3 regions of the Streptomyces sp. NPDC043867 genome follow, and region 2 is predicted to be linked to each of the others. Evidence: riboswitches for the same ligand, from Rfam matches in the RefSeq annotation. Region 2 holds a riboswitch; each other region holds the start of a gene.
What was found. A riboswitch is a leader RNA that binds a small molecule or an ion and turns the genes downstream of it on or off. The one in region 2 is predicted to bind cobalamin.

Region 1 (2,253 bases), on a different contig from region 2:
ACGGGCTCCGGCGGGGAGTCTCACTCATGCGGGGAAACTAGCACCGGAGATCACGTATGACACTAAGTGCCTGCGAGGGAGGGGACTGAGTGTCATTTCGGTGGGTGTCCCCGGAGGGCTTGGCCCTCGTCCCCGGCGTCAGCCTCCGTCGGCCGGGCGCACCGCCCACCGCTGCTCGACCCTGGCCAGCCGCCAGTAGGCGAGCGCGGCGGCCCACACGACCACGAACAGACCGACGATGATGAAGCCCACGTTGTCTAGGTCGAGACCGGCGATCCAGCCCGTGACCGCGTCCCGCAGGTCGAGCCGGTCGTGCAGGACGCCGACCAGTTCGATCGTGCCGATCAGGAACGCCACCGCGATCGACAGACCGGTGATGGTGAGGTTGTAGAACACCTTGCGCACGGGATTCGAGAAGGCCCACTGGTAGGCGAAGTTCATGAACGTGCCGTCGAGGGTGTCGAACAGGCTCATGCCCGCGGCGAACAGCAGCGGCAGGCACAGGATCGCGTACCAGGGCAGCCCCGCCGCGGCGCCGCTGCCCGCCATCACCATCAGCGTCACCTCCGTCGCGGTGTCGAAGCCGAGGCCGAAGAGGAAGCCCAGCGGGAACATCTGCCCCGGGCGGCTGATGGACTTGGTGAAGCGGCCGAGGATCCGGTTCATGAACCCCCGTGAATCCAGGTGTCCTTCGAGTTCCTTCTCGTCGTACGTCCCCGCCCGCATCGCGCGAAAGACCCGCAGGATGCCCAGCAGGGCCACGAGGTTGAGCGCGGCGATGAGGTAGAGGAACACGCCCGAGACGGTCGTACCCATGACGCCGAGCACCTGGTGCGTGCTCGACCCCTCGTTCATGATCCGCCCGGCCAGCTGGGTGCCGCCCGCGATGAGCGCCGCGAGGAGGACCACCACGCTGGAGTGGCCGAGCGCGAACCAGAACCCCACCGACACCGGCCGCTTGCCGTCGGCCATCAGCTTGCGCGTCGTGTTGTCGATGGCCGCTATGTGGTCGGCGTCGAAGGCGTGCCGCATGCCGAGCGTGTACGCGGTGACGCCGAGGCCGATGCCGAACGCCTTGGAACCGACCTCGTAGTGCGCCGGCACGACCAGCAGGAAGAGCACCCCGAACGCGACGACGTGCAGGGCGGCGATCACCGCCAGCAGGCCGGCGGTACGGACGGTGTCCTCGCGTCGCCATCGGAAGGCGGCGGGCCCGGTGGGCAGGGTCATGCGGTCACGCTCCAGCACCTCGTGGATCACTTCGTGAGATGCCGTGGCCGGTCTCCTGGCTCGCGGGTACCTCCCGCACGAGCCGAAGCCGGGTGTGGCGGAGGGTCGACGCGCTCGCCCCTGCCTTCCCGGCCGTCCGGCCAGTGGCGCCGCCCTGGAGCGGCACGGGACGGGAACTCCCCGATCACAGTGGCGAGGGCCGCTCCGGACTGAGCCCCTGAAAGGCTGTCACCGGTCTTCCCGAACACCACGGCCCGCCAACCTTAGGTGCCGCCCGTCAACCGCTGCAAGCCTGCACAGTTGCGCAGGTATCGAAGATCACAGTGCCGCCTGGAAGAATGCCGTCATGCATCTCGTCCCCGCCGACCGTGCCGACCGGCGCACCATCGACGGCCACCGGGTCTGCGACGCCGTCGCCGCCATCGGCGAGCCCGCGGCCGTACGCGCCTGGGCCGACCGCTTCTCGCTGCTCGCCGACCCCGGCAGGCTGGCGCTCCTGCTGGCGCTGCACCGGGCCGGGCCCCTGGCGGTGTCCGACCTGGCGATCGCGACCGGCATGAACGACCCCGCCGTGTCGCAGGCGTTGCGCCTGCTGCGGACGGCCGAGGTCGTCGTCGGCGAGCGGGAGGGACGCGTCGTGCGGTACCGCCTGACGGACGGGCCGGTCGCCGCGCTGCTGGCGCACTGCGGTACGGGTATCGCCTGATTCCGGACGTGCTTCCGCGAGCCGTGCCGCAAGGAGAGCTGTCGCGGACCGTGTCGCTGTTCGGCCGAACGGGTGACCATGGGTAAGAATTGCCTGGTGCAGACAACCATGGCGAGCCAGGGCGGGGATGGCCAGTGAACAGCCACGACGTCACCGATGAACAGTGGGAAGGGCTCGCCCAGGTCGTTCCGTTGCGCGGCCGGGACGCGTGGCCGTCGGCCGTCGGCCACCGGTCGATACCCGAGGCCCCGACCGAGGCGCGGCGCCGCTTCGTGGTCCTGCGGGTCAACGTGTTCGCGGACGCCCGTGAGGTCGCC
Region 2 (2,253 bases):
CGTGCGAGCCTCGTGGACCCGGACGGGCCGAAGGAGCAGGAACTGGTACGCCGCAGGGGCGTCATGTGCGCGGAGGTGTGCGACGCGACGTGCCGCATGCTGTACGAGCAGTCGGGCCTGGACGAGGCGGGCATACGCGTCCAGCTGGAGTGGTGCCGGGACGTCTGCCTGGAGTGCGCCGACGTCTTCGACGACCACCCCGGTGCGCAGGGCAGTGCGAAGGCCTGCCGTGAGTGCGCCCAGGCCTGCATGGACTTCATGGCCACCCTCCGCTGAGGGGGCGGGCCGGCACGCCGCCGGCACCCGCGGGCACGCTGGGCGGCCCGGGCGCCGACGGTACCGGCGGCCTGCCGGGCACCACATCGTTGCGGGTCTCAGTCCGCGTCACGTGGGCGCGGGTGCCGGTCCGCGCCGCACCGGTGCTGGTCTCGGTCCGCGTCACGCCGGTGTGTTTCCCGGTCGGCGATGCCCGGTTCCGGGTCTTTGTGGGGCTGGGGCTGCTGGAGCAGGCCCGGGGCAAAGCCGTCCCGGCCCGGCAGCGGGCGTCCGGCGCGCACGTTCCAGCGGTTCGAGCGCCCGCTGAGCTCCGTGACGGTCAGCGGCGGTACGTCGATCCGCCAGAACGCGGACTCTGGCGCCCCGAGAGCCCGTACCAGCGCGGCCCGTACGACCTCCGGCTCCACCACGGCGACGACACGCCCCGCGTGCTCCGCGGCCCTGTCCAGCCAACGGGCGACCCGGTCGCAGAAGTCCCGCACCGACTCCCCGCCGTGCGGAGCGGACCCCGGGTCCGCCAGCCATCGCGCCACCGCGTCCGGTTCCTCCGCGCCCACCTCGTCCAGCGTCGCGCCGCGCCAGCGGCCCACGTCGAGTCCGGCGAGCTGCGCCACCTCGACCGCGTCAAGACCGAGCGCGCCGGCGGTGTCCCGGCAACGCACGCTGGGGGAGACCCACCGCTCGCCCGCGGCCGTGAACGTGCCCGCGGCAGCCCGGGCGAGCCGCAGTCCGCGGGCGTCCGCGGGACAGCCGTCGTCGAAGCGGGCCTCGCGGAGCGCCGCGCTCGACGCTGCTGAGATCAAGGTCACTCGGGTCGTCATGGATCCGCTCTCGTGATCGAAATGCCGCCGCGCCCGCGGCCGAACGCCGTGCGCAGAGCGGGAGTTGGCCGTGGTCCTGAGCCGCGGGGCGCACGCTGTGCCTCCCGTGCGCCCTTGGCCCGGCCTCCGCTTCGCGGTACGGTCTCGACGATATTGACGACGGTACGGCGGAAGCCCGGTGAGAATCCGGCACGGTCGCGCCACTGTAATCCCCGCAAGAGCCGCGCCCGCCAGGGGTGGTGAAGGCAGGGCAAGTCAGACCCGCAGCCGTCGTCCTGTGCACCACCACGATGGGACGCGAGTTCCCCAGGAGGTCCTGCCACATGGCGCAGTCCGTCGCTCAGCCGACCGCCACCCCCACCGCCGTTCCCGCCAAGCTGCCGATCGGCGCGATCGCTCCCTGGGCGGTCTTCTTCGGCATCCTGATGCTGGTCCTGCTCTACTTCGTCGGCGCCGAACAGGGCGCCACCGCGCTCGTCTCCGGCGAGAACGTGCACGAGTGGGTGCACGACGCCCGCCATCTGCTCGGCTTCCCCTGCCACTGACGGCGACGAGGAAGCGTACGAGTCGATGAACTCAGCAACAGTCGGAAAACTCCTGGTGCGCGGCATGCTGGCGGGTCTCGCCGCCGGCCTGCTCGCCCTCACCGTCGCGTACTTCCTCGGTGAGTCCCGCGTGGACGCCGCGATCGCCTACGAGGAATCCCACGCGCACCACCACGAACACGGCGTGGAGACGGTGACCCGCACCATGCAGTCCACCGGGGGTCTGGCCACCGGCGTCCTCGTCTACGGCATCGCCTTCGGTGGCATCGCCGCCCTCGCGTACTGCTTCGCCCTCGGACGGATCGGCCGCTTCGGGCCCCGGGCGAGTGCGCTGCTGCTGTCGACGGCGGGCCTGGTCGCGGTCTACGTCGTGCCGTTCCTCAAGTACCCGGCCAACCCGCCGTCCGTCGGTGACGCCGACACCATCGGCAAGCGGACGACGCTGTACTTCCTCATGGTCGTGCTCAGCGTGCTGCTCGCCGTCGCGACCGTGATCCTGGGCAAGCGCCTCGCACCACGGCTGGGCAACTGGAACGCCACGCTGGCCGCCGGGGCGTTCTTCGTCGTCGCCGTCGGCCTGGCGTACGCGTTCCTCCCCGCGGTCGACGAGG
Region 3 (2,253 bases), on a different contig from region 2:
GGCCGAGCCCGCGGGCGTCGTGACCGCCGCGATCGCCGCGGTCACCCCGCCGCCGGCCGGCCCGGTCGCCACGGCCGACCTCGGTCTGACGGCCACCATCCCGGCCCCGGACGCCGGCACCACCACCGAGCCCACCCGCCCGGCCACGGTCTAAGGAACGAACAGCATGAACATCGACTGGGCAGCCCTCGGCTCCGTCTTCGGAGCCAGCCTCGTGGTCACCGTGGCCCTCGTCGGCCTCTTCACCCTCGGCATCGTCGGCCTCTCCAAGCGCGAGTCCGGGGCCACCCGGGGCGGTTCCGCCGCCCTCGCGGTGACCGGCGCGTACGCCTGCTTCGCCGCGTGCGCGGCGGCCGTGGCGTACGGCATCTACCTGATCGTCGCCTGACGACCGGGCTGAAACCCGACAAAAACCGAACAACGCGGCATCACTTCACGTGGGGTGCGGGACGGAACACCGTCCCGCACCCCACCTGCGTGTGGGGCTTCGCACACTCTCCCTTCGCAGGTCAACAGCAAGTTGACGGCTGTTCTGACCCCGTGGTGGACTGCCGGAGCCAACTACGGCGGCAGGAGAGGAAGCCGGTGCGAATCCGGCGCGGTCCCGCCACTGTCACCGGGGAAGAACGCCCCCGGGAGCCAGGAACTCTCACCGCCGGTCTCTTCGAACCAGGGCGCGGACACCCTGAGTGAGGACATATCGCCATGCGCGGCTGCCCGTTGCGGGTCCTGACGAGTACGAGGGTGCTGCCGCACCCCACGGCGGGCTGAGCCCGTGCGTGCCGATCGCGTCTTCGCGTACGGCGCCACCGCCGGCCTCCTCGGCGACCTGCTCCTCGGCGATCCCCGCCGCGGGCACCCGGTCGCCGCGTTCGGGCGGGCCGCGGGCGCCGTGGAACGGGTGCTGTGGCGCGACCACCGCGGATGGGGCGCGCTGCACACCGCGGTCTGCGCCGGTGGCGCCGCCGCTCTCGCGGCCCTCGCGAGCCGCCGTGTGCGCACCTCCCCCGCCGCCTCCGTCGCGCTGACCGCTGCCGCCACCTGGGCCGTCGTCGGGGGCACCTCCCTCGGCCGGGAGGCCGGGACCATCGGCGGTGCACTGGCCGCCGGCGACGTCGACGCCGCCCGCGAGCGGCTGCCCCACCTGTGCGGGCGGGATCCGCAGGCGCTGGACGCCGACGGGATCGCCCGGGCCGTGGTCGAGTCCGTCGCCGAGAACACCTCCGACGCCGTCGTGGGCGCCCTGGTCTGGGGCGCCGTCGGCGGCGTGCCCGGGCTCGTCGCCTTCCGGGCCGTGAACACGCTCGACGCGATGGTCGGGCACAGGTCCAGCAGGTACCGCCGCTACGGGTGGGCCTCCGCGCGGCTCGACGACGTCGCCGGCTGGCCGGGGGCCCGGCTGACCGCCGTACTCGCGGCCGTCGCGGGCGGTGATCCGCGCGGTGCCGTGCGCGCCTGGCGTGCCGACGCCGCCAGACACCCGAGCCCCAACGCCGGTCCCGTGGAGGCCTCCTTCGCGGGGGCGCTGGGCGTACGGCTGGGCGGGACCCTCTCGTACGGGGGGCGGGTCGAGCACCGGCCCGTGCTGAACGGCGCCGGGCGGGCCGTGGCCGTCGGCGACATCGAGCGGGCCGTACGGCTGTCCCGGCGGGTGAGCGGGCTCGCGCTGGGCGTGTGCGTCGCCGGGCGGCTGCTCACGCAGGGACTCACGAAGGGGCGTACCCGATGAGCGGCGGACTGCTGATCGCCGGCACCACCTCCGACGCCGGCAAGAGCGTGGTGACCGCCGGGATCTGCCGGTGGCTGGTGCGCCAGGGCGTGAAGGTGGCGCCCTTCAAGGCGCAGAACATGTCCCTCAACTCGTTCGTCACGCGCGAGGGGGCGGAGATCGGGCGGGCGCAGGCCATGCAGGCGCAGGCCGCCCGCGTGGAGCCGACCGCGCTGATGAACCCGGTGCTGCTCAAGCCTGGGAGCGACCGCAGCAGCCAGGTCGTGCTCATGGGGAAGCCGGTGGGCGAGATGAGTGCGCGCGGCTACCACGGGGGCCGCCAGGAGGCACTGCTCGGGACCGTGCTGGACTGCCTGGCTCGGTTGCGGGGCACGTATGACGCGGTGATCTGTGAAGGGGCAGGCAGTCCTGCCGAGATCAACCTGCGCCGTACCGACATCGTGAACATGGGCATCGCCCGCAACGCGCGGCTGCCCGTCCTCGTGGTCGGGGACATCGACCGCGGGGGCGTCTTCGCCTCGTTC

Region 1: another riboswitch for cobalamin. It lies ahead of nicT (Nickel transporter NicT); the one in region 2 lies ahead of AC069T_RS02215 (CbtB domain-containing protein).
Region 3: another riboswitch for cobalamin. It lies ahead of AC069T_RS22930 (cobalamin biosynthesis protein); the one in region 2 lies ahead of AC069T_RS02215 (CbtB domain-containing protein).

What each region holds. Positions count from the first base shown of each region.
Region 1 is NZ_JBWKDS010000006.1:56,858-59,110, reverse strand. It holds gene nicT (Nickel transporter NicT) at 139-1,230, opposite strand; cobalamin riboswitch at 1,259-1,497, opposite strand; gene AC069T_RS07955 (ArsR/SmtB family transcription factor) at 1,577-1,936, shown strand; gene AC069T_RS07950 (cell division protein SepF) at 2,071-2,253, shown strand, end outside.
Region 2 is NZ_JBWKDS010000002.1:56,396-58,648, reverse strand. It holds gene AC069T_RS02225 (four-helix bundle copper-binding protein) at 1-276, shown strand, start outside; gene AC069T_RS02220 (histidine phosphatase family protein) at 375-1,097, opposite strand; cobalamin riboswitch at 1,223-1,383, shown strand; gene AC069T_RS02215 (CbtB domain-containing protein) at 1,421-1,642, shown strand; gene AC069T_RS02210 (CbtA family protein) at 1,668-2,253, shown strand, end outside.
Region 3 is NZ_JBWKDS010000023.1:80,937-83,189, reverse strand. It holds gene AC069T_RS22940 (inorganic phosphate transporter) at 1-154, shown strand, start outside; gene AC069T_RS22935 (hypothetical protein) at 167-388, shown strand; cobalamin riboswitch at 528-668, shown strand; gene AC069T_RS22930 (cobalamin biosynthesis protein) at 776-1,729, shown strand; gene AC069T_RS22925 (cobyric acid synthase) at 1,726-2,253, shown strand, end outside.